Thermus aquaticus: one gene and its partner. The protein of the gene in region 1 binds, or shares a complex with, the protein of each later gene. Links are inferred from orthologs where the notes say so. Each region holds a gene or a part of one and is shown on either strand. Other genes may lie near its edges.

Region 1 (13,514 bases):
CCGCCATGATGCTGGAGCACGCCTTCGGCCTGGTGGAGCTGGCGAGGCGGGTGGAGGCCGCCGTGGCCAAGGCCCTCCGGGAAACCCCCCCGCCCGACCTGGGGGGGAGCGCCGGAACCCAGGCCTTCACGGAGGAGGTTCTGCGGCACCTGTAACACCACCCCATGCTGGCTTGCGCCAGCATGGGGGCCCCGGCAAAAGGTTCCTGGGGAAGTTACCAGGGTGGGCCGAAGGAAACAGGAAACAAGGGTATTAAGATGGGGGTATGATCCGGCACCGCTTCAGCGCCGAGGACTTCCACCGCATGGCCGAGGCGGGGATCCTCTCCGAGGACGATCGGGTGGAGCTCATCCGGGGGGAGGTGGTGGAGCTGAGCCCCATTGGGAAGCGGCATGCGTACGTCCTGAACACCCTCGTGGACCTCTTGAGCGCCCTACGGGATCAAGGTGTGCTCTCGGTGCAAAACCCCCTCGTGCTTTTCCCGGACACCGAGGTCTATCCCGACCTCGCCCTCCTCCAGCCCCCGAGGACCCGGTACCGCAACCGCCTGCCCGAGGCCAAGGACGCCCTCCTGGTGGTGGAGGTGGCCGAGACCAGCCTGGACCACGACCTCAAGGTGAAGCTCCCCCTCTACGCCCAAGCCGGGATACCGGAGGTCCTTGTGGTGGACCTGGTGCGGGACAGGGTGCACGTCTTTCGGAACCCCAAGGGGGAAGCCTACCAGGAAGCCAGGGTCCTCGAGGACGGGGAGCTTGAGGTCCTCTCCCTGAAGGTGCCCGTCAAGGAGGTCCTACCGTGACCCGCCACAAGATCTCCCTGGAGGAGTTTCACCGCATGGTGGAGGCCGGGGTATTTCCCGAGGACCTGAGGCTGGAGCTGGTGGAAGGAGAACTGGTAGAAATGAGCCCTATAGGGAAGCGGCACGCGGCCAAGGTCAACCGGCTCCTCGCCCTCCTCCTGCCTTTGCTCCAGTCTGGAAAAGCCCTTATCTCGCCCCAAAACCCCCTGGTGGTGGGTGAATCCGAGCTCTACCCCGATCTGGCCCTCTTGAAGCCCCGCCCCGACTTCTATGAAGAGCGACTACCCGAGGCCTCCGATGCCCTTTTGGTGGTGGAGGTGGCGGACACCACCCTCCGCTACGACCTGGGCACCAAGCTCCCCCTCTACGCCAGGGCAGGGGTGCCCGAGGTCTGGGTGGTGGACCTAGAGGGCGGGCGGGTCCTGGTCCACCGGAAGCCCCAGGGGGAGGCCTACGGGGAGGTGGAGGCCCTGGGCCCGGGGGAGGTCCTGGAGTTCATGGGCGTGGCGGTGCCCGTGGAGGCGCTCCTATGAGGAAGACCCTGGTCCTCACCGGGGCCAGCCGGGGCATCGGGAAGGCCCTGGCCCTGGAGCTGGCCAAGGCGGGCTACAACCTGGTCCTGAACGCCAGGCGGGAGGCCCCGCTTTTGGCGGCGCTGGAGGAGGTGCGCGCCTTGGGGGCCAGGGCGGAGATGGTCCCGGGGAGCGCCGGGAAGGCGGAGGTGGCCGAGGCCCTGGTGGCGAAGGCCCTGGAGCTGGGCAACTTCGCCGGCTTCATCCACAACGCCGGGGTCCTCCACCCGGGGCCCCTCCTCTTTGAGTTGGCGGAGAGCCTCTTTATGGAGGTCCTCGAGGCCAACCTGATCGCCGGCTACCAGCTGGCCCGCTTCGCCTACCCCCACCTCCTCCAAAGGGGCGAGGGCCTGGCGGTCTATCTGGGCTCGGGCGCAGCCGAGACCAACCTGCCCGGCATCGGGGCCTACGCCGTGGCCAAGGCGGCGGAGGAGCACCTGGCGAAGCAACTCGCCGCCGAGGCCCCGGAGGTCACCTGCTTCGTCTACCGCCCGGGGGTGGTGGAGACGGACATGCAGAAGGCGGCCCGGGAAGCCCAAGGGGGCGGGGCCCCCGTGCTCCAGCGGGTCTTCCGCGGCTACCGGGAGGAAGGCCGCCTGCTCACCCCCGAGGAGGCGGCGAGGGCCCTGGTCCGGCTCCTGCCCAGGGCCAGGGCCTTTCACGGCAAGATCGCCACGTGGAGGGACGCATGAGGTCGGATCGGATCAAGAAAGGCTTACAGCAGGCCCCGGCCCGGAGCATGCTCCGGGCGGTGGGCGTGGGGGACGAGGACTTTGGGAGGCCCTTCGTGGGGGTGGTCAACACCTTCACCGACGGGATGCCCTGCAACTACCACCTGAGGGAGCTGGCCCTGGACCTGAAAGCGGGGCTCAGGGAGGCCGGGGTCTTCCCCTTTGAGTTCGGGGCCCCCGCCATCTCCGACGGCATCAGCATGGGCACCCCGGGGATGCGGGCGAGCCTCGTAAGCCGCGAGGTCATCGCCGATAGCATTGAGCTCGTCGCCCAGGGCTACCTCTACGACGGCATGGCGGTCCTCTCCGCCTGCGACAAGACCATCCCCGGCGGCGCCATGGGGGTCATCAGGAGCGGGGTCCCCGGCATGGTCCTCTACGGGGGGACCATCGCCCCCGGGGAGTGGCGGGGCCGCAAGCTCACCATCGTGGAGGTCTTTGAGGCCGTGGGCCAGCGGGCGGCGGGCAGGATCACCGACGAGGAGCTTTTGGAGATTGAGCGCCGGGCCATCCCCGGCCCCGGGGCCTGCGGGGGGCAGTACACGGCCAACACCATGGCCATGGCCCTCGAGGTCCTGGGCCTCTCCCCCATGGGCTACAACGCCATCCCCGCCGTCCACCCGGAAAAGCCCAGGACCACCAAAGAGGCGGGAAGGATCCTGGCCTGGGCCATAGAGCACGACTGGAAGCCCCAAGACTTCCTCACCCGGAGGAGCTTCCTGAACGCCATCGCCGCCGTGGCCGCCACGGGCGGCAGCACCAACGCCGTGCTGCACCTTCTGGCCATGGCCAAGGAGGTGGGGGTGGAGCTCAGCCTGGACGACTTTGACCGGGTCTCCCGCAAGACCCCCGTCATCGCCGACCTCCGGCCCTGGGGTACCTACACCGCCTGGGAGCTTTATGAAGCGGGGGGCACGCCCCTGGTCTTCAAAAGGCTCCTGGAGGCGGGCCTCCTCTTTGGCGAGGAGAAGACCCTCACCGGGCGCACCCTGGCGGAGGAGGTGGAACAGGCCTTCAGGGAGGCCGAAGGGCAAAAGGTGGTCTTCCCCGTGGAGCGGGCCCTGAAGCCCCAGGGCGGGCTCGTGGTCCTCCGGGGGAACCTGGCCCCGAGGGGAGCGGTCTTGAAGCTTGCGGGCACGGAGCGCACCTACTTTGAGGGCCCGGCCCGGGTGTTTGACTCCGAGGAGGAGGCCATGGCCAAGGTCCTGGCCAAGGAGATCCGCCCCGGGGACGTGGTGGTCATCCGCTACGTGGGGCCCAAGGGGGCCCCTGGCATGCCGGAGATGCTCTCGGTGACCAGCGCCATCGTGGGCGAGGGCCTGGGCCCCGAGGTGGCCCTCCTCACCGACGGGCGCTTCTCCGGGGGCACCCGGGGCCTCATGGTGGGGCACATCGCCCCCGAGGCCTTTGTGGGCGGGCCCATCGCCCTCCTCAAGGAGGGGGACCGGGTGCGCATAGACGTGGAAAACCGCCTCCTGGAGGTCCTCCTCCCCGAGGAGGAGCTTGCGAGGCGGAAGGAAAGCTGGAAGCCACGCCCCCCCGCCTTCCGCCACGGCGTGTTCGCCCGCTACGCCGCCCTGGTGGCCCAGGCCGACGAGGGCGCGGTGCTGGAAACGCCCCACGCTGGCATGGGGGCGGAAGGTCCACCTAGGGCCTTTTGATCTGGTCTGGGGCCAGGTTCTGGCCCCGCTCCTTTTTGATTTCCTCGGGCTTGAAGGGCTCCCCCTTGGCCTTCAGAAGGGCCATTAGGTGGTTTAGGAGGGCGGCGAGCTCCTCGTCCTTGAGCTGGGCGAAGCCGGGCATGAGCCCCGAGGCTCCCTTCTTGCCGTAGAGGACCACCAGGATCAGGTACCGCCGCCCTTCTGGCGTAGCCAAGAGGGAAGCCGCCTCCCCCAGGCCCGGGTAGGGCCTCACCCCCTGGGCCTTTTCCCCGTGGCACTGGGCGCAGGTCTTGGCCCAGAGGGCCTCCGGCCCCTGGGCCAGGGCAGGCAGGAAGAGGAGGAGAAGGGGAAGAAGGCGTTTCATAGGCCCAGTATAGGCCCTGGCCTCCTCCTCAGCCTTTAGCGGGCCTTGACCTCGGTCCAGACCCGGTCGTAAAGGGCGATCTCGGGACCCAGGTCCTTCAGGTACTCCAGCCTGGCCCGCACCTCCTCCGGGGGGAAGACGGCGGGGTCTTGGCGCATCTCCTCGGGTAAGAGGGGGATGGCCTGGGCCACCGAGGTGGCGTAGCGGGTGTAGGCGGCGAGCTCGGCGGCGTTTTCCGGCCTCAGGAGGAAGTCTATGAAGCGGTAGGCCAGGTCCTGGGAAGGCCCCCGCTTGAGGACCACCAGGGCGTCGGTCCAGATGGTCCCCCCTTCCTTGGGGATGACGTAGCGGAGGCGCTTGTCCTCCTGCCGGGCCTGGAGGACGTCCCCGGAGTAGGCCAGGGAGACCGCGGCGTCCCCACCCAGGATGCGGTTCAGGGCCTCCACCCCCCCGGCGAAGCCCACGGAGCGGGCCTTGGCGGCGATGAGGAGCTCCTTGGCCTTCTCCAGGGCCTCTGGATCGGTGGTGTTGACCGAGTAGCCCAGGTACTTGAGGGCGGCCCCGATGGTCTCCCGCATCTCGTCCAGGAGGAGGAAAGGGCCCACCTGGGCCTTGGGGTCAAAGAGGACGGCGTAGGAGTCCACAGGGCCCCGCACCAGGTCCTCCCGGTAGGCCAGGCCCGTGGTACCCCAGAGGTAGGGGACGGAGTGCTGGAGGCCGGGGTCGTAGGGGGGGTCCTGGAAGAAGGGGTCCAGGTTGGCCAGGTTCTTGAGCTTCCCCTTGTCCAGAGGGGCGACGAGGCCCTCCCGGGCCATCTGCAGGACGTAGTAGTCGGGGGCCACCACCAGGGAGAACTCCCGGTCGGCCCCCGCCTTCAGCTTGGCCAGCATGGCCTCGGGGGACTCAAAGGTGTCCAGGACCACCTTGGCCCCGGTCTCCCGCTCAAACTTCCTGACCAGCTCCTCGGGGATGTAGTCGGCCCAGTTGAGGAAGTAGAGGGTCTCTACCTCCGCCCGCTTGGGGCAGGCGGTGAGGAGGAGGGCCAAAAGGAGAAGGGAAAACCTTGCGATCATATGCGCCTCCGGCTAAGAGCATACCCCAAGGCCAGGAAGAAGGCGGAAAGGCCCACCAACAGGGTGGAGAGGGCGTGGACCTTGGGGCTCACGCCCAGCTTCACGCTGGAGTAGATGTAAAGGGGCAGGGTTGTGGCCCCGGGCCCGGCGGTGAAGAAGGTGACCACAAAGTCGTCCAGGGAGAGGGTGAGGGCCAGGAGAGCCCCGGCGGCCACGCCAGGCCAGGCCAGGGGCAGGGTCACGTAGAGGAAGGTCTGGAGGCCCCTGGCCCCCAGGTCCCGGGCGGCCTCCTCCAGGGCCGGGTCCAAAAGGAGAAGCCTCGAGCGCACCACCAGGGTCACAAAGGCCACCTGGAAGGTGATGTGGCCCAGGATCACCGTGAGGAGGGAAAGCCGGGGAAATCCGAGAAGCTCCCGGGCGAAGGCGAAGAGGAGGAGGAGGGAGACCCCCATGACCACGTCGGGCACCACCACGGGGATGTAGAGGAGGTAGGTGAGGATCCCCCGGCCCCAAAAGCGGTAGCGCACCAGGCCCAGGGCCAAAAGGGTGCCCAGCACGGTGGAGACCAGGGTGGAGGTGAAGGCCACCACCAGGGTGTTGAGGAAGTACTCCAGGACCCTGGGGTCCTGGAATAGGGCCCGGTACCAGTCCAGGGTGAAGCCGGTGAAGCGCACCCCCCGGCGGCTCTCGTTGAAGGAGAGGGCCGCGATGACCAGGATGGGAAGGTAAAGGAAGAGGTAGACCAGAAGGGCGTGGAGGGAGAGAAGCCGCCTCATACCAGGTCCTCGAGGCCCCGTTCCCCCTGGAGCCTCCGGTAGAGGTAGAGGGCCAGGAGAACGAAGGCCATCAGAAACACGCTCAAAGCCGCCCCGAAGGGCCAGTCCCGGGTCAGGCCGAACTGCTGCTGGATGAGGTTGCCGATGAGGACCACCCGCCCCGCCCCCAGGAGGTCCGCCACCACGAAGGTCCCCATGGCGGGGATGAAGACCAGGACGCTTCCGGCGAAGAGGCCGGGGTAGGTCTGGGGGAGCACGGCGTGAAGGAAGGCCCTAAAGGGCCTCGCCCCCAGGTCGTAGGCGGCCTCCAGAAGCTGCCAGTCCACGCGCTCCACGCTGGCGTAGACGGGCAGGACGAAGAAGGGCAGGAAGGTGTAGACCGTGGCCAGGATCACCGCGGCGAAGGAGGGGTAGAAGGCGTAGGGGCCAAGGCCAAAGGCCAGGAGGAGGGCGTTCAGAAGCCCCTCTTTCTGCAACAGGACCAGCCAGGCGTAGACCCGGATGAGGAAGTTGGTGAAAAAGGGGATGAGGAGGAGGAGAAGGAGCAGGTCCCGCCTGGGGTGGCGGGCGATGTAAAAGGCCAGGGGGTAGCCGAGGAGGGCGGCCAACAGGGTGGCTAGGGCCCCCACCCAGAGGCTCTGGGCGAAGGCCTCCAAGTAGGGGGCCTCCAAAAGCCTCAGGTAGTTGTGGAGGCCCAAAGGCCCCAGGAGCTCCCCGTAAGGCCCCCGGCGCATAAGAGAGGCCAGGAGGACGAGGAGCGTGGGCAGGAGAACGAAGAGGAGGAGCCAAAGCCCCCCGGGCCCCACGGTCACCAGGACCCGGAGGAGGCGCTGCCGGGGGGTCGCCGCCTCATTCATGGATCACCACCAGGTTCTCCGGGGGGAGGTAGCAGATAACCTCTTCCCCGTAGGCGAACTCCTCGGAACCGGGCTCTTGCAGGTCCTGGTTCAGGGTGTAGGCCAGAAGCCGCACCTCCCCCGCCCGCAGGTAGTACTGGTTTTCCGCCCCTGTGTAGACGATCTCCTCCACCTGGGCCACGACCAGGTTCTCCCGGGGCGGGGTCGCCCCCTTGGGGTAGAGGCGGATCTTCTCGGGCCGGATGACCAGAAGGGCCTCCCGCTCCAGGGGGGACTTAAGGCGAAGGGGGCCCAGAGGGGTCTCGGCCCCCAGGGGGTGGGGCCGGGCGGGAAGGAGGTTGGATCGGCCCAGGAAGTCGGCCACAAAGCGGTTTTTTGGCCTTTCGTAGACCTCGTCGGGGAGGCCCACCTGCTCCACGCGCCCCGCGCGCATGACGGCGATGCGGTCCGACATGACCAAGGCCTCCTCCTGGTCGTGGGTGACGAAGACGAAGGTGGTGCCAAGGCGCCTCTGGAGCTGCATGAGCTCCACCCTGAGCTCTTGGCGGAGCTTCAGGTCCAAAGCGGAAAGGGGCTCGTCCAAAAGGAGGACCTGGGGCTCCAGGACCAGGGCTCTTGCCAGGGCCACCCGCTGCTTTTGCCCGCCGGAAAGCTCCCTGGGGTAGCGGCCCTCGAGGCCCAGAAGGTCCACCAGCTCTAGGGCCCAGGCTACCTTTTTGCGGATCTCACCTTGGGGAAGCCCCTTCATCCTGAGGCCGAAGGCGATATTCCCCGCCACGGTCATGTGGGGGAAGAGGGCGTAGTTCTGAAAGACAGTGTTCACGGGCCGCTCATAGGGGGGAACCCCCGCCATGTCCTTCCCCCCGATCAGAACCCGGCCAGCGTCCGGGGTCTCAAAGCCGGCGAGGAGCCTTAAAAGCGTGGTCTTGCCGCACCCCGAGGGCCCGAGGAGGCTGAAAAACTCACCCCTCCTGATCTCCAGGTCCACCCCGTCCAAGGCCACCACTTCCCCGTACCGCTTCCGCACCCCCTCTAGGCGCACCAGAGCGTCCCCGGCCACGGGGTAAGTTTAGCAACCCCGCCCCTCCCTGCAAGCCCCTAGGGCTCGGCCCGGTCCCGGTGCACCAGGAGCACGAGTCCCAGGGAGAAGAGGGTGGCCATGAGGCTGGACCCCCCGTAGGAGAAGAGGGGCAGGGTGAGGCCCGTCACCGGCACGACCCCCAGGGCCACCCCCAGGTTGACCAGGACCTGGAAGCCCAGCATCCCCCCCACCCCGGCGAGGAAGAGGCGGTCGGCGAACCTGGGGCACTCCAGGGCCAGGGCGAGGATTCTGAGGACGAGGAGGGCGTAAAGGGCCAGGAGGGCCGCCACCCCCACGAACCCCCACTCCTCGGCCCAGACGGCGAAGACGAAGTCCGTGTGGCGGAAAGGGACGAAGCCCAGCTGGGTCTGGGTCCCCTGGCCGTATCCCTTGCCCAAAAGCCCCCCGGAGCCGATGGCGATGGTGGACTGGATGACCTGAAACCCCTGGCCCAGGGGGTCCCGGTAAGGGTCCAGGACGATGAGGACCCGCTCCCGCTGGTAGGGCTTGAGGTTGGGCCAGACCAGGGTGGGCACCAGGACGGCCAGGGCCAGGGCCGCCAAGAGGAGGTGCTTCCAGGGTAGCCCCCTCACCAAGAGGACGGCGAAGACCCCGAAGAGGACCACCAGGCTCCCCCCGAGGTCGGGCTGGAGGAGGAGGAGGGCCACCACGGGCAGGGTGAGGAGGCCGGGAAGGACGTAGTCCCAGACCCTTCGGACGGGGCGGTCTTCCAGAAGCCGGGCCAGGGCCAGGACCAGGCCCAGCTTGGCCAGCTCTAAGGGCTGGAACTGCAAAGGCCCCAGGACGAACCAGGCCTTGGCCCCGTTGATCTCCCGCCCCACCAATAGGACCAGGACCAAAAGGGCCAGGGAAAGAGCGTAAAGGGGATAGGCCAGGGCGAAGACCAGGCGGCGGGAGAGGAACTGGACCCCCACTGCCAGGCCCAGGCCCAGGAATAGGGCGAGAAGCTGCCGGGAGAAGAGGCTTGGGTCCGGCAGGGCGCTTCGCAGGTTGAAGAGCCCCAGGGCCAGGATGGCCAGAACCAGGGCCACCAGGCCGAAATCGTAGGCCAGGAGGTTGGGGCGCCTCAGGACCATCACTTGAGGGGGATGTCGGCCATGAGGACCATCTTCTCCCCCCGCTCCTCCAAGGCCACGGAAAGGCCCTCCTCCTGGGCGGGGAAGTAGCGGCGGAGGACCTCGAGGAGGTCCCGCTTCAGGTTCTCCACCATCCCCGGCGACAGCTTGGCCCGGTCGTAGGCCAGGACCAGCTTGAGCCTCTCCTTGGCCTTCTCCTTGCTCCCTTTACGCCACCACATCAGCGCCCTCCAAAGAGCCTGCGCAACACCGCCATGAGCCCCTGGGCCTCGTCCACGCTCCTAAAGGGCACCTCTTCCCCGTGGACGCGGCGGGCGGTGTCCATAAAGGCGATGGCGGCGGGGCTTGTCCCCTTGAGGACCAAAGGCTCGCCCTGGTTGGTGGAGACGAGGACCTGCTCGTCCTCGGGGATGATGCCGATGGGCTTCAGGCCCAGGATCTCCACCACGTCTTCCACCGAGAGCATGTCCCCCCGGGAAACCATCTTGGGCCGCAGGCGGTTGATGACGAGGAGGTTTTCCCGGATCTCCCGGGCCTCCAGGAGGCCGATGATGCGGTCGGCATCCCGCACGCTAGCGACCTCGGGGTTCACCACCACCAAGGCCCCCTCCGCCGGGGTAGCCGCCGTCTGGAAGCCCTTTTCTATCCCGGCGGGGGAGTCTATGAGGACCCGGTCAAACCCCTCCTCTTCCAAAAGGTGGCGCACCAGCTCCTGGAAGCGCACCGGGTCCAGGGCCTCCTTGTCCTTGGTCTGGGAGGCGGGGAGGAGGTAGAGGTTCTCCACCCGCTTGTCCCGGATGAGGGCCTGGCGCACCTTGGCCCGGCCCTCCAGGACGTCAATGAGGTCAAAGACCACCCGGCCCTCGAGGCCCATGACCACGTCCAGGTTCCTGAGGCCCACGTCCACGTCAATGACCGCCACCTTCTCGCCCAGCTTGGCCAGACCGGCCCCCAGGTTGGCGGTGGTGGTGGTCTTCCCCACCCCACCTTTGCCCGATGTCACCACGATGGCTCTCGCCTTCACCGCTTAACCTCCTCGGAATCCAGGGTCTCCTCCAATGCGCGGAGAAACTCCAGTACCCGCTTACCCCGGGCGGTCAGGGTGTATTCTACCCGGGGCGGCACCTCGGGGAAGGCCCGCCTCTCCACGAAGCCCAGAAGGTGATACTCCCGAAGCCTCTCCGCCAGGGTCCGGGGGGAGAGGAGGAGGTAGGCCTGCAGATCGGAAAAGCGGGAAGGCCCCCGGCCCAGGGCCAGAAGGATCTCCGGGGCCCCCCGCCGGGCCAGGACCTTGAGGACCTTGCGGGCGTTCTTGGAGAGGGCCATGGCCTAATGCTATCAAAAGGGAAAGCGTGGGGCTACAATGGGGGCGTGAAGGAGGCGAAGCCCGACTGGAAGGACTTTCTGGCCATGGTCCTAGCCCTCTATAGCCTCCTCCTCCCGCCCCTTCTCCTCATCTTGGGCCTCCTCTTCCTCTTCCTTCTCCTCCTCCGCCTCCTGTAAAACTAGGGCATGGAAGGCCTCTTTGAGTCCCTGCCCGAAGGCTACCGGGAAAAGCTGGGCCGCCCGGGGGAGTACCCCTTCACCCGGGGCATCTACCCCAGGATGTACCTGGAGAGGCCCTGGACCATGCGCCAGTACGCCGGCTTCTCCACCGCCGAGGAGACCAACGCCCGCTACCGATACCTCCTGGCCCAGGGGCAGACGGGCCTCAGCGTGGCCTTTGACCTCCCCACCCAGCTGGGCCTGGACCCCGACCACCCCATGAGCGTGGGGGAGGTGGGGCGGGTGGGGGTGTCCATCGCCACGCTGGCGGACATGGAGAAGCTCTTCCAGGGCATCCCCCTGGACCAGGTCTCCACCAGCATGACCATCAACGCCCCCGCCATGATGCTCCTGGCCCTTTACCTCCTGGTGGCGGAGAAGCAGGGAGTCCCCTGGGAAAAGGTCTCGGGCACGGTGCAGAACGACATCCTCAAGGAGTACTTCGCCCGGGGCACCTACATCTACCCGCCGGGCCCCTCCATGCGGCTCGTGACCGACATCTTTGAGTTCTGCAGCCAAAAGGTGCCCCGGTGGAACACCATCAGCATCTCCGGTTACCACATCCGCGAGGCCGGGGCCACCGCCGCCCAGGAGATCGCCTTCACCCTGGCGGACGGCAAGGCCTACGTGCGGGCGGCTTTGGAACGGGGCCTGGACATTGACCGCTTCGCCCCCAGGCTCTCCTTCTTCTTCGCCGCCCACAACGACATCTTTGAGGAGGTCGCCAAGTTCCGGGCGGCGCGGCGCCTCTGGGCCCGCATCATGCGGGAGGAGTTCGGGGCCAAGGACCCCAAAAGCTGGATGCTCCGCTTCCACACCCAGACCGGGGGCTCCACCCTGACCGCCCAGGAGCCCCTGAACAACGTGGTGCGCACCGCCTACCAGGCCCTGGCCGCCGTCCTAGGGGGCACGCAGAGCCTCCACACCAACGCCTACGATGAGGCCCTGGGCCTGCCCACGGAGAAAAGCGCCCTCCTGGCCCTGAGGACCCAGCAGATCCTGGCCTACGAGAGCGGGGTCACCCGGGCCGTGGACCCCTTGGGAGGGAGCTTCTACGTGGAGCACCTCACCGAGGCCCTGGAACGGGAGGCGGAGAGGCTCCTCGGGGAGATAGAGGCCCTGGGGGGCGCGGTGGCCGCCGTGGAGGCGGGCTACTTCCACCGGGCCATAGAGGAGTCCGCCTGGCAGTTCCAGAAGGAGGTGGAGGAGGGCAAGAGGATCATCGTGGGGGTCAACCGCTTCCAGGACCCAAAGAGCCCCCTCAACGAGCCCGTCCCCGTCCAGCGCATAGACCCCGAGCTCCACGAGAAGCGCAAGCGGGAAGTGGCCGAGTTTAAGCGCAACCGGGACGGGGAGAGCGTCCGGGTGGGCCTGGAGAACCTGAGGCGGGCGGCGAGGGGAAGCGAGAACCTCTTTCCCTATGTGCTGGAGGCCTTCCGGCGCCGGGCCACCCTGGGCGAGGTCTGCGGGGTCTTGAGGGAGGAGTGGGGGGAGTACCAGCCCGGGAGGTGAGGATGGAAGAGGCGCTTTGGGCCTTTCTGGAAAGGCACCTCAAGAGCATCTACGACGGCGACCCCGAAGGGTATAAGGCCACCACCCACGAGGAGCTATCCCTTTACGAGTGGTTCGTGACCCCCCACCGCTTGGACGGCCTCCCCTTCCACCTCTTCATGACGGAAAGGCGGTGGGCCACCCGGGGCCGCCCCTACCGGGTGGACCTCCTGGAGCGGCGCCTGCAGCTTTACGGCGACGTGGCCATCTTCAGCTACACCCTCCTCCTCACCGTGGAGGAGGAAGGGGGCCTCAGGCACACCGCCGTCAACGAGAGCCGGGTGGCCGTGCGCTTTCCCGAGGGGTGGAAGGTGGTCCACGTCCACAAGAGCCCGGCCCAGTAGAACCGCCCCATCCTGGCGCAAGCCAGGATGGGGGCCCCGGTAGGCCTGAGGCTTAGGAGCCCTGCTTCAGCCTCTCCACCACGGAGCGGTCCTCGAGGGTGGAGGTGTCCCCCTTGATCTCCTGCTCCCCGGCGGCGATCTGCCGCAGGAGGCGGCGCATGATCTTGCCGGAGCGGGTCTTGGGCAGGGCGTCGGTGAAGCGCACCTCGTCGGGGCGGGCGATGGGGCCGATGACCTTGGCCACGTGGGCCTTGAGCTCCTCCCCCAGGGCCCCGGAGGGAGTGTGGCCCTCCTTCAGGGTGACGAAGGCCACGATGGCCTCTCCCTTCAGGGGATCGGGCCGGCCCACCACCGCCGCCTCGGCCACGGCGGGGTGGGAGACCAGGGCCGACTCAATCTCCATGGTGCCAAGCCGGTGCCCGGCCACGTTGAGGACGTCGTCCACCCGGCCCAGGATCAGGTAGTAGCCGTCCTGGTCGCGCCTGGCCCCGTCCCCGGTGAAGTAGACCCCGGGGTGCTGGCTGAAGTACTGCTGGATGAAGCGCTCCGGGTCCCCCCAGACGGTGCGGAGCATGCTGGGCCAGGGCCGGGTGATGCAGAGGTGCCCGCCCTCGTTGGGGTTCTCCACGGGCCGGTGCTCGGAGTCCAGGATCTCCGGCCTGATGCCGAAGAAGGGCTTGCCGGCATGCCCGGGCTTCATGGCGTGGGCCCCGGGCAGGGTGGTGATCATGATGCCCCCGGTCTCCGTCTGCCACCAGGTGTCCACGATGGGGCAACGCCCCTTGCCGATCACCTGGTAGTACCAAAGCCAGGCCTCGGGGTTGATGGGCTCGCCCACGGTCCCGAGAAGGCGGAGGGTGTCCAGGCGGTGCTTTAAGGGCCAGTTCTCCCCCCACTTCATGAAGGCCCGGATGGCGGTGGGGGCGGTGTAGAAGATGGTGACCCCGTACTTGTCCACGATCTGCCAGAAGCGGTCGGGCTCGGGCCAGTTGGGGGCCCCCTCGTACATGACCGTGGTGGCCCCGTTGAGGAGAGGGCCGTAGACCACGTAGGAGTGCCCGGT
Region 2 (13,513 bases), 120 kb from region 1 along the record:
CTGGCCCAGGGGCGCTGGCCCAGGACCCACGGCCCCAGGGCGGAGCTTCGCTTGAGCTTCACCCCCCACCTGGTGCCCATGACCCGGGGGATTCTCGTCACGGCGGAGGCGGAGGTGGAGGGGCACTGGGACCAGGCCCGCCTCGAGGGCCTCTACTTGGAGTTTTACCAGGGTGAGCCCTTCGTGCGCCTCCTTTCGGACCTGCCCCAGACAAAGGCCACCTACGCTTCCAACCGGGTGGACCTGAGGCCCCTTTACGAGGCCCGCACCGGGCGGGTCCTGGTCTTCGCCGCCTTGGACAACCTGGTGAAGGGCATGGCGGGCCAGGCGGTACAGAACCTGAACCTGATGCTGGGCCTCCCTGAGGACCTGGCCCTGCCCAAGGAGGGCCTATGGCCGTGAACCTTCCGAGAGGTTTTCGCGCGGGTGCGGTGCGGGCGGGCATCAAGCCCTCGGGCAAGCCGGATTTGGCCCTTCTGGCCTCGGGGCTTCCCGCCAGCTGGGCCTACGCCGCCACCCAGAACCGGGCCGCCGCCCCCTCTATCCACCGGGGGCGGGCCCTTTACGCCCAGGGAGGCCCCTTGCGGGCGGTGGTGGTCAACGCCGGGAACGCCAACTGCGCCACGGGGGAGCGGGGTTTTAGGGACGACCTCCTCATGGCTGAGCTGGCGGCCAGGAGGCTCGGGGTTCCGGTGGAAGAGGTCCTCACCGCCTCCACCGGGGTCATCGGCGTGCCCCTGCCGGTGGAGAAGATAGAGGCCTCGTTGCCCCAAATCGCCCTCACCCCCACGGTGGAGGCCTTCGCCGAGGCCATCCTGACCACGGACCTGGTGGTCAAGGTGGCCGAGAGGGAGGTGGCGGGGGCCAGGATCGTGGGCGTGGCCAAGGGGAGCGGCATGATCCACCCCAACATGGCCACCATGCTGGCCTTTCTGGTCACCGACGCCAAGGTACCCCAGGAGGCCCTGCGGGCCTCCTGGAGGGGGGTGGTGGACCGCACCTTCAACCAGGTGACCGTGGACGGGGACACCTCCACCAACGACCTGGCCCTGCTCATGGCCAACGGGGCCTACGGGGAGGTGCCCCTGGGGCCCTTCTTTGAGGCCGTGGAGGAGGTGGCCCGGGAGCTTGCCCGCAAGATCGCCCGGGACGGGGAGGGGGCCACCAAGCTCATGACCGTGCGGGTCCAGGGCGCGGCCACGGAGGAGGAGGCCCGGCGGGCGGCCAGGGCCGTGGCGGCCAGCGCCCTCTGGAAGAGCGCCCTCTACGGCAACGACCCCAACTGGGGCCGCATTCTGGCCGCCCTCGGCAACTCCGGGGCTCGGTTTGACCCCCTGAAGGTGGAGATCCGCCTGCAGGGGATCCCCCTCTACCGGGGCGGGGCCCTGCCCTTTGACCGGGAAAGGGCCAGCCAGGCCATGCGGGCCGAGGAGGTGGAGGTCTTCGCCGACCTGGGGGAGGGGCCCTATAGCGCCGAGGCCTTCGGGTGCGACCTCACCGAGGGCTACGTCAGGATCAACGCCCTTTACACCACGTGATTTTTCCCGCTTCGCCCTTGACAAAGTTTTGTTTCCATGTTAGGTTTCTAGGTGTGGGTCTTGAGCCCACGCAAGGGGGTTGAGATGAAGAGGGCTCTAGTCGGACTCTTGGCCTTTTTGGGTGCTCTTGGTATGGCGCAGAAGTTCAGCTTGGAGGCTAGCGCAGGCTATATATACAGCGGCCTCGGCGGTCAGCTGGCGGTGGTGGCCGAGGACCTCGCGCCTGGCCTTCCCCTGGCGGTGCGCCTCGGCCTGGGCTTCGCCACCAGCGATGCGCTGGATGACAACTATGTCATTGACCAAAATACAGGGACCACTTGGGGAAATGTCAAAAGCGCCGGTAACCTTACCGAGTGGGGCCAGAACATCACCCTGAGCCTGGATGTCCTCTACAAGCTTCCCGCCCAGGGGCTCCCCGTTTCCCTGGCCCCATACTTGGGCCTTCGCTACAACATGTTTGAGGGCGGTGCCTACAATAACAGTGGCTGGCTCAAGGTCTCTTCCAACGCCTTTGGCTTCGGTGGGGGGATTAGGGCGGCCTATGCCGTGATCCCCAATCTGGATGTGGTGGCTGATCTGGGAGCAGACTACTATCTGCAGAGCTGCCTTACGGGTAGCTCTTCTGGTGGGCCTACCACCACCACTTGCCCTGGTGACTCTAGTTACGCAAACGATAATGCTTTTGTCACCCAGCCCGACGGTTTTGTCTTCAGGGTTCGCCTGGGCGCTGCTTACCGGTTCTAGGTCCTAGGGGTGCGCTGGGAGGGTTCGGTCCCTCCCAGCTTCATTTTTGGGATATCCTCGGGGCATGTGGTGGCTTTGGCCCATGGTCCTTTTCCTGGCCGCCTGCGCCCGGCCCGACACCCTACCGCCCCAGGTGGGCCTCACCGAGCCCCAAGGGGGCGGGGTGGCGCCGGGGAAGAGCCTGCTGGCCCAAGGCTACGCCTTTGACCCCTCCGGGGTGGTGAGCGTGCGGGTGAACGGAAAGGAGGTCCTTCCCGAAGGGGAAAGGGGCAAGCGGCTTGTCCACCTCCGCTTCCGCCTCCAGGCGCCGAGCTCGGGCCAGGTGGAGGTGCGCCTTGAGGCCGAGGACGCCCTGGGCAACCGCGCCGAGCGGCGCCTTCCCCTCACCCTGGACGCCACCCCGCCCAAAATCCGCGTGGATCGGGTGGAGCGGGAGGGTGGCCTCCTAAGGGCCTACGGGGTGGTGGAGGACAACGTGGGGGTGGAGCGGGTTTCCCTGAGGGAAGGGGGGCGGTGGGTGCCCCTTTCTTTGCCCAAGGGGACCTCGGTGGCCTTTGTGGTGGAGACGCGCCCGGGGGCCAGCCTGGTGGCCGTGGACGCCGCCGGGAACCGGGCGGTGCGGGCGCTTCCCTAGCGTGGTAGACTCCTTCCCATGCGGGGGTTGGGGGAGACCTTAGCCGACCTGGCCCGGGCTTTGCGGGAGACCCCCCTCGAGGCCCCGGGCGAGCGCCGTCTACAGGAGATCGCCCGCCTCCTCCACCGCCTTCCCCCAGGCCAGGAGCGGGACGGGCTTTTAGCGGTAGCCTACCTGAGGCTTTACCAGATCACTAGGCGCGAGGAGTTCTTCCTCCGGGGCTACAGCTACGCCCGCACGGCCAGGCTTCTGCCCGTGCGGCTTATGGCGGAGAAACTGGGAGAGAGCCTATGAAAGACCTTCTGAGCCTCTTGGCGGTCTGGTCCATCGTCCTTTCCGGCCTCGCCCTACTGGTGGGGCTTTTCCTCATCCGGCGCGGGGACAGGGTAAACCACCCCCGGGCCATGCTGACGGCCACGGCCCTGGCGGCCCTCTTCCTGGTCTTTTACCTGACCAAGTGGGCCCTTTACGGCACCACGGCCTACGGAGGCCCCGAGGCCTGGAAGGGGGTCTACTACTTCATCCTGATCACCCACACCCTCTTGGCGGCCCTGAACGGCCCCTTGGCTCTTTACGTCATCTGGCGGGCGTTCAGAAAGGAGTTCCCTCTTCACAAGCGCTGGGCCCGGGTCTTGGTGCCCATCTGGCTCTACGTGGCCCTGACGGGCTGGATTATCTACCTGGTTCTGAAGCGCTACGGGGTGGAGACGGGGACCATCACCTTTTAGGCCAGGGCTCCACCACGATCCGCCCCTCTTCCGCCCGCACCAGCTCCGGCCCCCGGGCCTTCTCGCCTTCGGGGGCCTGGGCCAGGTGGGGGCCGATGCGCACCTGCTTGGCGGCCAGCTCCAGGGCGAAGATGAAGCGCCCCTCGTCCCCCGCCGCCCCGGCGTGGGCCAGGCCCCGGAGCTTCCCCACCACGATCACGTCCCCGCCCGCCACCACCTCGGCCCCGGGGTTCACGTCCCCCAGGACCACCACCGTCCCCGGGTGCTCCACGCGTTTCCCGGCCCGCAGGGTCTTGGGGACCACCAGGGTCCCGGTGGGCCTATGGCCTCTGGGGGGGACCAGGGTCAGGGGGCGGTCCAGGGCGAGGAGGGCCTCGAGGACCTCCCCGCTCACGGGCCCCGCCACCTCCACCTCCAGGGGCAGGCCCTCGGGGAGGGCGAGGCGCTTGAGGTCCTCGGGGGTTTCGTGGCCGTCCAGGCGAAGGGCCAGGGCCTTGGGGGTGGCGCGAAGCCGCATGGCCCCATTCTAAGGGGCGGGCACCTTCCAGTAGGCGGCCATGACCTTCTTGACCGCCGGCAGGGCCACCCGGCTTCCCTCCCCCCCGTTTTCAAAAAAGGCCACCACCACCAGGGGAGGGTAAGGGGTGCCGGGCTCCGCGGGGCCGTAGCCCATGTACCAGGCGTGCTCCAGGCCCCGGCGCTTGCCCGGGGTCTCGGCCGTCCCCGTCTTGCCGCCCGTGGGCACGGGGAAGTCCCCCAGGACGTGGCGGGCCGTGCCCTGGGTCACCGTCCTCCTCATGCCCTCCTTCAGGACCTTCCAGGACTGCCCCGGCACGGGCTCCAGGCGAGGGGCCACGGGAAAGTTTCCCAGGCGCTTTACCAGGTGGAGGCGGGGTTTTTTGCCCTCGTTGGCGATGGTGGCCAGCATCCGGGCGATCTGGGCGGGAGTGGCGAGGATAGGGCCTTGGCCGATGGCCACGGAAAGGGTCTCCCCCGGGTACCAGGGCTCCTTTAGGGCCTCCCGCTTCCAGCCCCTTGTGGGGAGGAGGCCCGTTTTCTCCGCCACCTCAAGGCCCGTGGCCTCGCCCAGGCCCAGGAGGCGGGCCCTTTGCGCCAGCCGGTCCACGAAGCCCAAGGGGTCCTGGGCCACCGCCTGGTAGTACCAGGTGTTGCAGCTCCAGGCGATGGCCTCCTTCACCGTCATGGGGCCCATGTCCCGGGTGGCCCAGTTGCGCCGCACCTGGCCCCCGTAGACGATGTAGGGGCTACAGCGGTAAGTGGTCGCGGGGTTCACATACCCCTCCTCCAGGAGGGCGTAGCCCGTGGCCAGCTTGAAGGTGGAGCCCGGGGTGTAGGGTTGGACGGCCCGGTTGAGGAGGGGCAGGTCCCGGTCTTCCAGAAGGGCCCTGGCCTCTTTGGGCACGGGCCTTCGGGCGAAGAGATGGGGGTCAAAGGAAGGGGAGCTGGCCATGGCCAAAACCTCCCCCGTGGTGGGGTCCAGGGCCACGATGGCCCCCTTGGCCCGGGAGGCGGGGGGGAGGCCCATCTGGCGGCGGCCCGCGTTGATGTCCTCTAAAGCCTCCTCCAGGGCCTTTTCCGCCGCCTTCTGCAGGTCCAGGTCCAGGGTGAGGACCACGTCCTGCCCCGGTGTGGGCTCCTCCAGGATGGTCTCCCGGAGGCGCTCCCCCCGGACGTTGACCTCCACCGCCCTCACCCCCGCCTTGCCCCGCAGGTAGGGCTCCAGGGCGGCCTCGAGGCCCGCCTGGCCCACCTCCTCCTCCGGGTGGTAGCCCCTTTTCACCTGCTCGGCGTTGGCCAAGAGGACGTAGCCCAGGACGGGACCGGAGATGGGGTTGGGGTAGGTGCGCTCAATGCGCTCCACGAGCTTCAGGTTCTTCTGGCCGGCCACCAGCTCGGCCAGGGTGGGCAGGAGGTGCTCGGGGACGCCCGCCTTGAGGACGGCGGGGCCCTTGGGGAGCTCCTTGAGGCCCAGGAGGGGAAGAAGCCTCTCCTTGAAGGCCACCTCCCCCCCCTCGTAGACCAGGTCCACCGCCAGGCGGTCCTGGGCGATGACCCGGCCCTTGCGGTCCAGGATGCGGCCCCTGGGGGCGGGGATCCTCTCCGTCTTCAGGTAGTTCCCCTGGCTCCTTAAGGCGTACTTCTCGTGCTCCAGCACCTGGAGTTGCCAGGCCCTCAGGCCTAGGAGGCCGAAGGCCAGGAGGAAGAAGGCCATGAGGGCGTAGAGGCGGCTTTTCATGGTCTAAAGCGCCGGGCCAGGAGGAAGAGGGGGAGGGTGAAGAGGGCCTCGAGGAGGAGGTCCAGGGGGATGAGAGGGGGGATTTCCAGCCTCAGCCAGTAGGCCACCAGGAAGTGGCCCAGCCACTTGGCGGCAAAGGCCCAGGTGAAGGCCACCAGGGCGGGGAGGCTTTCCCCGGAGGCCAGGCGGCGGTTTGCGGCGTAGTAGGCGTAGGCGGCGAAGAGAAGACCCACGCCGTGGAGGCCCACTAGGCCATAGCCCAAAAGGTCCTGGAGGAGCCCCAGGAGGAAGGCCACGGGGAGGCCCAGGTAGGCGGGGCTTCCCTGGGCGTACCAGAGGGCCAGGACCAGGAAGAGGTCGGGGGCCATGAGCCCTTGGGGCCAGAGGGCCGAGAGGAGGCCCGAAAGGAAGAGGGTGAGGAGGAGGGCCATAAGGCGCCTCATAGGGGCCTCAGCACCATGACCTCTTCCAGAAGGGAGAGGTCCACCAGGGGGCGGACCCAGGCCCTCAGCTTGAGCCCGCCCAGGGCCTTTTCCACCCGCTCCACCCGGCCCACGGGGATGCCGTCCGGGAAGAGGCCTAGGGGGGCTCCGGTGACCAGGAGGTCGCCCGGGGCCACCCTCACCGAAGGGGGGAACTCGGCGAGGAGCCTATCGGGGGGCGCTCCCCGGGCGATTCCCCGGCCCAAGCCCTTTTCCGGCCGCACCCCGATCAGGCTTTCCGGGTCCACCAGGGTGCGCACCAAAGCCCGCCTTTCCTCCACCTCCACGATGAGGCCCACCAGGCCCTGGGGGGCGGTCACGGGCATCCCCACCCGGAGGCCGTCCCGCTCCCCCATGCCCAGGAGGAGGCGGCGGTAAAGCCCCGAGAGGTCCTCCCCGATCACCGGGGCCACGGCGATGAGCCCCGGGGCCTGGGTCTTGCGCACGGCCAGAGCCCGCTCCAGCCGGGCCACCTCCAGGGCTAGGCGGCGATTTTCCCCTTCTAGAAGGGCCAGCTTCTCCTTCAGGGCCTGGTTTTCGGCGTAAAGGTCTTGGCGGTTAAGGAGGGCGCTCCAGGAGGCCTTCAGGTTCTGCCCTAGGCGAAACCCCAGGGCGGGCAGGGGGGCGGTGAGGGGGGAAAGGGTGAGGGCCAGGCGCGGGGCCATGGGCCGGGTGAGGGCGGAAAGCCCAAGCCCCAGGAGGAGGAGAAGGAGGAAGATCGCCCGGCGGAGGGCCACCTCCCTCACGGGCGGAACCCCCTTTCCCACAGGAGGGCGAAGACCCGGGAGACGGGAAGGCCCACCACGGTGTAGAAGTCGCCCTCCACCCTCTCTATGAGGGCCATGCCCAGGCCCTGGGCGCCGTAGCCCCCCGCCTTATCCAGCCCCTCGCCGCTTTCCACATACCAGGCGATCTCCTCCTCGCTTAGCGGGCGGAAGTGAACGCTGGCGGTGTGCACCTCCTCCACCAGGTCCAAAGGTGTGCGGAGGTAGATGGCGGTGTGGACCAAATGGGCCCGCCCCGAGAGGCGGCGGAGGAAAAGGCGGTTCTCCTCCCGGTCCCTGGGCTTGCCCAAAGCCTCGCCCTCCAGGTCCACCACGGTGTCGGCCGCCAGGACCCATTGGCCCTCCACCCTTTCCCCTTTCCTCCGGGCCAAGGCCTGGGCCAGCTCCCTCGGGGGGAGGTCCAGGTCTTCCTCCACCTCCGGTGGGGCCAGGCGGAGGGGGTAGCCCAGGGCCTCGAGCAGGGCCTTCCGCCTGGGGCTCCCCGAGGCCAGGATCAGAGGGGCTTCCCTTCCTCCCATAGCCTCAGGACCTCCTTCCGGTAACGCTGGGCCAGGGCCGGGCTTTGCAGGACCAGGAGGTTTTCGTTGTTCACCTGCCAGGCCCGGGCGGAGAAGTTGTAGCTTCCGGTCACCACCCGCTCCCCGTCCAGGACCAGGACCTTGTGGTGCAGGGTGTAGGGGTTCCCGTCCTGGCGCACGGGGATGCCCGCCCTCCTCAGGTCCTCCTCCCGGCTGTCCCGGAGGGTGCGGGTCTCCAGAAGGACCTTGACCTCCACCCCTCGGCGGTGGGCGTCCTCGAGGGCCTTCACCACCTCCCGGTCCGTGAGGACGAAGGCGGCCACCAGGATCTCCCGCTTGGCCTCCCGGGCGGCCTGAAGCAGGGCTTCCCGGGCCGCCTTCCCCCCCTTGGGGCTGAAGTAGGCGGTGCCTTCCACCGGAGGGTCTTCCAGGCGGAAGGCCACGGGCTCGCCAAGGCCCTCCTTATTCCCCCCGAAGAGGGCCTTGAACTCCCGGGCGTAGCCCCGGGCCAGGGTGGGGGAGGGGAGGAGGAGGCTGTTTTCGTCATTGCGGGCGAAGGCGTTCCAGGTCATGTTGGTGCTCCCGGTCCAGACCGCCTTTTCGTCGGCCACCAGGAACTTGTGGTGCATGAAGCCTTCCCGCTCGTCAAAGCAGACGGGAATCCCGGCGATCTCCTCGCAGTCTATGGAGGTGGGCCGGACCCTTTCCCTTAGGGCCGTCTGGGGCACCCTGGGGGGCTCCTGGGTCTGGCCCAGGCTCGCCGCCACCAGGTAGCGGCGGAAGTCCTGGCGGAAGTCGCTTTCCCCGTAGATCTCCACCTTCACGCCGCGGGCCTTGGCCTCAAGGAGCCCCTTGGCGATCTCCAGGTCCCTGAACTCGTAAAAGGCCCCATAGAGGCTTTCCCGGGCGCCCGCCATGAGGGCGAGGAGACGGGCCTTGGCCTGGGGCCCGTCTTGGGGCATGAAGTAGACCTCCGCCTGCCCCGTTTCCGGGAGGGCTGAGGGAGAGGGGCCAGGGCGGAGCTCCTGGAAAAGCCAGAGGAGGAGAAGGACCAGGAGGATCAGGTAGCCGGGAAGCCCGGCGATCTCCTTACCCTTGCGCCTTCTAGTACCCATGCCCCTCTTCCCCCCGCACCAGGGCCACGCCGCTGGAGGTGCCCAGGCGGGTGGCCCCCATCTCCAGGAACCGCAGGGCGGTCTTCCGGTCCCGGATGCCCCCGGCCGCCTTGACCTGGGCCCGGCCCCGGGCCACCTCCAGGAGGAGGGCCACGTCCTCCGGGCTCGCCCCCCTGGGGCCGAAGCCGGTGGAGGTTTTGAGGAAGTCCGCCCCGCCCCTGATGGCGGCCTCGGCCAGGTTGCGCACCTCCTCCGGGGTGAAGTAGCCCGTTTCCAGAATCACCTTGAGGACCGCCCTTGGCACCGCCTGCCGCACGGCGCGGACCTCCTCTTCCACGTAGGCCACCTTCCCCGCCTTGGCCTGGCCCAGGTGGAGGACCATGTCCACCTCGTCGGCGCCCCGGGCGAAGGCCAGGGCGGCCTCGAGGGCCTTCACCTCCTTCTCCTGGTAGCCCAAGGGGAAGCCCACCACGGTCACCAGGCGGAAGGGGGCGTGGGGGAAGGCCTGGCGCACCAGGGCCACGTAGGAGGGCGGGATGCAGAGGCCGTAAAAGCCCCATTCCAGAGCTTCCTCCGCCGCCTTCAGGACCTCTTCCGGCGTGGCGGTGGGCTTCAGCAGGGTGTGGTCAATGTGGGCGGCCAGGTCCATACCCTGTCCATCATAGAGGGGTTTTCTTTGAGAAGGCTAGGAGACTTTGTGCCAAGTACCCCACCGCGGCTTTTGCCGCGGTGGGGGCCCCAGAAAAGCCCTTAGCCCCGAGTTGGGCACCCCATGTTGCGAAACCAAAGGGCGGGCATTTAGGATAAGGCGAAGCCCCGGACGGGGCTTTTTTTGAGGTCAGCATGCTCGCCGTAGGCATCGTCGGTCTACCCAACGTCGGCAAGTCCACCCTCTTCAACGCCCTCACCCGGGCGGGGGTCCTGGCGGCCAACTACCCCTTCGCCACCATTGACAAGAACGTGGGGGTGGTGGCCCTGGAGGACCCGCGCCTTTACGCCCTGCAGAAGACCTTCGCCAGAGGGGAGCGCCTGCCGCCCGTCATCCCCACCCACGTGGAGTTCGTGGACATCGCCGGCCTGGTGAAGGGGGCCCACAAGGGGGAGGGGCTTGGCAACCAGTTTCTGGCCCACATCCGGGAGGTGGCGGCCATCGCCCACGTGGTGCGCTGCTTTCCCGACCCCAACGTGGTCCACGTCATGGGCCGGGTGGACCCCCTGGAGGACGTGGAGGTGGTGGAGACGGAGCTCCTCCTGGCCGACCTGGCCACCTGGGAAAGGCGGCTAGGGCGCTTGAGGAAGGAGGCCCGGGCCAACCGGGAGCTCGCCCCCCTTCTGGAGGAGGCCGAGGGCCTTCACGCCCACCTCACCGAGGGCAGGCCCGCCCGCACCTTTCCCCTCTCCGAAGAGGGCCGCCGCCTCCTCAAGGAGACCCCCCTCCTCACCGCCAAGCCGGTCATCTACGTGGCCAACGTCTCGGAGGAGGACCTGCCCGATGGCGCGGGTAACCCCCACGTGGCCGCCCTGAGGGCCCGGGCGGAGCGGGAGGGGGCCGAGGTGGTGGTGGTCTCCGCCAAGCTGGAGGCGGAGCTGGCCGAGCTTTCTGAGGAGGAGGCCAGGGAGCTCCTCGCCGCCTACGGCCTAAAGGAAAGCGGCCTAAAGCGCCTGGCCCGGGCGGGTTACCGGGCTTTGGGCCTCGTCACCTTCTTCACGGCGGGGGAGAAGGAGGTGCGGGCCTGGACGGTGCGCCGGGGGACCAAGGCCAAGGAGGCCGCCGGGGAGATCCACTCCGACATGGAGCGGGGCTTCATCCGGGCCGAGGTCATCCCCTGGGACAGGCTGGTGGAGGCCGGGGGGTGGGCCAGGGCCAAGGAGCGGGGCTGGGTGCGCCTCGAGGGCAAGGACTACGAGGTGCAGGACGGGGATGTCCTTTACATCCTCTTCAGCGTTTGACGGCGGGGTTCCTTTGCCCTAAAATTGCCTTTGGCGCTGGGGCGTCGTCTAATGGCAGGACAGCGGACTTTGGATCCGCCGGTCGTGGTTCGAGTCCACGCGCCCCAGCCACGCCTTTTTTCATGCGATTTTTACAGAGGTCCGATAAACTCAGCCCGTGGCGGCGGAGTATCCGGGCCTGCTTTTATTAAGCCGCAACGAGGCCTTGAGGGCCTACGTGGACCTGCTCCTCTCGGAGCGGGGGATCCCGGTGCGCCACTTTGATAATGCCAAGGAGGGGCTCTTCTGGCTGGTGGACAACACTCCCCGCCACATCCTTTTGGACGAGGACCTGGACCTGGACCCCTTTTCCGTCGCCAACCGGATCCGCCACGTGAAGCGCTTAAAGTTCGTTTCCATCGCGGTTCTCATCCCCCCTTCCGAGAAGCTCCGCACCACGGCGGAGGTGGTGCGGGTGAAGGCCATAGAAAAACCCTTAACCCGGGAGAAGCTCTTCCGCTTCCTGGATCTCCCTCTAGGAAGCGCCTCCTAAGTGCCCGCACGTTGGTTTTGCGACATAGGGTGCCCAAGCCGGGGCTGTGGAAGGGCTTTTCTGGGGCCCCCACCGCGGCAAAGGCCGCGGTGGGGTACTTAAGTGGCCACCCATCGCTATTTAGGCTCCGGTACGTCCTTTTGGGGCCGTGGCAAGAGCCGCGGCGGGGTACTTAAGGGTGGGCCTCGAGTAAACTAGGGGCCGTGCGCTGGCTTCGGCTTTTCGCCCTTTTCCTCTTGGCGCTTTTTCTGGGGGCGGGGCTGGCCCTCGGCTACGTGGCCTACGCCTTCACCCGGGACCTCCCCGACCTTGCCCAGCTGGACCGCCTTCGCCTGACCGCCACCTCCACCCTCTACGCCCGGGACGGCTCTCTCCTCGCCCAGATCGCCAGCGTGGAGGAGGGGCGGGCCATCCACCGGGGCCTGGTGCGGCTTTCCCAGGTCTCCCCGGCGGCGGTGGCCGCCATCGTCTTCTCCGAGGACCGCCGCTACTTCCAGCACTACGGGGTGGACTTCCTCCGCCTCTTCGGAGCCCTTTACGCCGTGCTGAAGGGGGACCTCCAGGGGGGGAGCACCATCTCCACCCAGGTCCTCAAGAACACGCTCCTCAAGGACCTGGCCCAGGAGAGAACCCTGGAAAGGAAGATCAAGGAGTGGATTCTGGCCCTAGAGCTGGAGCGGCGCTACACCAAGGAGGAGATCCTGGAGATGTACCTGAACGTGATTCCCTGGGGAGGGAACGCGGTGGGGATCGCCGGGGCGGCGGAGGCCTACTTCGGCAAGGACCCGGGGGGGCTGAGCCTGGCCGAGGGGCTCTACCTGGCCTCCCTGATCCCCGCTCCCAACGCCCGCTACGGCGACCTCAAGGGGGTCAGGGAACGCATGCGCCGCCTTCTGAACGAGATGGTGGCCGAGGGCTGGGTGAGCCGGGAGGTGGCCGAGGCCGCCTGGCGCGAACCCCTGGAGCCCAGCGGCTGGCGGGCCCGCTACGACGAAGAGGGGAACCTCCTGGAGGCCAGGCTCGTTGACCCCGAGGCCCGGCTGGTCCGCTCCATCAGCCCCAAAATGGCCTCCCACTTCGTCCTGGAGGTGCGGCGCTTCTTGGAGGCCCGCTTCGGCAAGGAGAAGGTTTATGGGGAGGGGGGGCTCAAGGTCTACACCACCCTGGACCCCGCCATGCAGCGGGCGGCGGAGGCCGCCGCCCAGAGGGCCCGCCTGCCCGAGGGGGCCGAGCTGGCCCTGGTGGGCCTGGACCCGGAGACGGGGGAGGTCCTGGCCCTGGTGGGGGGCATCCGGCGGGAGAACGACCAGTACAACCGGGCCACCCGGGCCCTGAGGAACCCGGGGAGCGCCGTGAAGCCCTTCGTCTACGCCACCGCCCTCGAGGCGGGCTGGACCCAGGCCACCCTGGTGCCGGACCGCCCCTTGGAGTTCCCCGACCCCAGCCAGCCGGGGGGCGTTTGGCGGCCCAAGAACTTCTCCGGCACCTTCCTAAACAGGAGCATCACCCTGCGCTACGCCCTGGACCTCTCCTTGAACCTGCCCGCCATCTACACCGCCCACCAGGTAGGGGTGGAAAAGGTCGCCGAAAAGCTCGCCCAGGCGGGCTTCGCCGTGCGCTACCCCACCCTGGCCATCGCCATCGGGGGGGCTTCCATCACCCCCATAGACCTGGCCGCCGCCTACGCCGCCTTCGTGAACGGGGGGTACCGGGTGGCCCCCATCTTTGTGGCCCGGGTGGAGGACGCCAGGGGGGAGGTCCTCTACCGGGCCACCCCCGAGCGCCGCCTCCTCTTTGACCCCCTGGTGGCCTACCAAGGCTGGGACCTCCTGAAGGGCTACGTCTACGACCTGGGGGAGAAGGGCCTGGCCAAAGGGGCCCGGATTCCCGGGCGGGTGGTGGGGGGCAAGACGGGCACCACCAACGAGGCCCGGGACCTGTGGTTCGCCGGGGTGACCCGGGGGCTTTCGGCCGTGGTCTGGGTGGGGCGGGACGACAACCGCCCCCTGCGCATGGGGGGGCGGGAGCCCTCCAGCTCGGTGGTGAACCCCCCCATCTGGCGGGACTTCGTGGCCGAGGCCCTGCGGGGCCGGCCCGGGCAGGATTTCCCCCCGCCCCCGGGCCTGGTCCGGGCCCGGGTGGACCTCCTCTCCGGCTACCCCTCGGCGGGGGGGGGGGAGATGGTCTTCCCCGAGGGCAAGGTCCCTGCGCCGCCGTCTCCCCCGAAGCC

What was found.
Region 2: the proteins of rodA (region 1) and BVI061214_RS08100 are in contact, whole or in part, in a crystal structure (PDB 6PL5), measured with the Thermus thermophilus proteins. The link is inferred for Thermus aquaticus from one-to-one orthologs. Residues at the interface, in WP_223903423.1 of Thermus thermophilus: Phe161, Val165, Phe168, Val169, Leu172, Pro198, Tyr199, Glu202, Tyr211, Arg212, Asp213, Gln220, Val221, Gln223, Ser224, Ile226, Ala227, Ile228, Gly229, Ser230, Gly266, Phe267, Val270, Leu274, Tyr277, Gly278, Leu281, Phe285, Leu289, Arg297; in WP_223903432.1 of Thermus thermophilus: Arg4, Ile5, His6, Leu8, Ala9, Phe12, Ala15, Leu16, Leu19, Gly20, Arg22, Ala23, Trp24, Leu26, Gln27, Val28, Tyr31, Tyr34, Leu36, Leu43, Thr45, Asp47, Lys156, Gln157, Gly158, Ser160, Val184, Leu201, Glu202.

Annotation. Positions count from the first base shown.
Region 1 is NZ_LHCI01000106.1:1,185,120-1,198,633, reverse strand. The notes cover bases 6,972-9,971. They hold rodA (rod shape-determining protein RodA), read right to left. Parts: upstream 9,012-9,971; coding sequence 7,932-9,011; downstream 6,972-7,931. Other genes in these bases: minD (septum site-determining protein MinD), read right to left, coding at 9,232-9,971; minE (cell division topological specificity factor MinE), read right to left, coding at 9,011-9,232; BVI061214_RS07525 (ABC transporter ATP-binding protein), read right to left, coding at 6,972-7,893. Outside these bases: leuB (3-isopropylmalate dehydrogenase), read left to right, coding at 1-155; BVI061214_RS07565 (Uma2 family endonuclease), read left to right, coding at 266-799; BVI061214_RS07560 (Uma2 family endonuclease), read left to right, coding at 796-1,332; BVI061214_RS07555 (SDR family NAD(P)-dependent oxidoreductase), read left to right, coding at 1,329-2,063; ilvD (dihydroxy-acid dehydratase), read left to right, coding at 2,060-3,763; BVI061214_RS07545 (c-type cytochrome), read right to left, coding at 3,750-4,127; BVI061214_RS07540 (polyamine ABC transporter substrate-binding protein), read right to left, coding at 4,163-5,200; BVI061214_RS07535 (ABC transporter permease), read right to left, coding at 5,197-5,976; BVI061214_RS07530 (ABC transporter permease), read right to left, coding at 5,973-6,833; more of BVI061214_RS07525, read right to left, coding at 6,826-6,971; more of minD, read right to left, coding at 9,972-10,035; BVI061214_RS07505 (winged helix-turn-helix transcriptional regulator), read right to left, coding at 10,032-10,337; BVI061214_RS14045 (hypothetical protein), read left to right, coding at 10,383-10,514; BVI061214_RS07500 (acyl-CoA mutase large subunit family protein), read left to right, coding at 10,524-12,068; BVI061214_RS07495 (nuclear transport factor 2 family protein), read left to right, coding at 12,071-12,451; acs (acetate--CoA ligase), read right to left, coding at 12,504-13,514. UniProt on the Escherichia coli protein: Peptidoglycan polymerase that is essential for cell wall elongation. Also required for the maintenance of the rod cell shape. Functions probably in conjunction with the penicillin-binding protein 2 (mrdA).
Region 2 is NZ_LHCI01000106.1:1,301,862-1,315,374, forward strand. The notes cover bases 3,537-6,535. They hold BVI061214_RS08100 (penicillin-binding transpeptidase domain-containing protein), read right to left. Parts: upstream 5,902-6,535; coding sequence 4,171-5,901; downstream 3,537-4,170. Other genes in these bases: BVI061214_RS08090 (DUF420 domain-containing protein), read left to right, coding at 3,537-3,644; BVI061214_RS08095 (septum site-determining protein MinC), read right to left, coding at 3,634-4,161; BVI061214_RS08105 (hypothetical protein), read right to left, coding at 5,898-6,344; mreC (rod shape-determining protein MreC), read right to left, coding at 6,341-6,535. Also shown: argC (N-acetyl-gamma-glutamyl-phosphate reductase), read left to right, coding at 1-402; bifunctional glutamate N-acetyltransferase/amino-acid acetyltransferase ArgJ, read left to right, coding at 393-1,538; BVI061214_RS08075 (hypothetical protein), read left to right, coding at 1,623-2,282; BVI061214_RS08080 (hypothetical protein), read left to right, coding at 2,347-2,916; BVI061214_RS08085 (hypothetical protein), read left to right, coding at 2,935-3,210; more of BVI061214_RS08090, read left to right, coding at 3,207-3,536; more of mreC, read right to left, coding at 6,536-7,129; BVI061214_RS08115 (Maf family protein), read right to left, coding at 7,126-7,686; BVI061214_RS08120 (phospholipase D-like domain-containing protein), read right to left, coding at 7,662-8,801; deoC (deoxyribose-phosphate aldolase), read right to left, coding at 8,791-9,450; redox-regulated ATPase YchF, read left to right, coding at 9,645-10,751; BVI061214_RS08140 (hypothetical protein), read left to right, coding at 10,909-11,283; BVI061214_RS08145 (transglycosylase domain-containing protein), read left to right, coding at 11,487-13,513. UniProt on the Escherichia coli protein: Catalyzes cross-linking of the peptidoglycan cell wall. Responsible for the determination of the rod shape of the cell. Is probably required for lateral peptidoglycan synthesis and maintenance of the correct diameter during lateral and centripetal growth.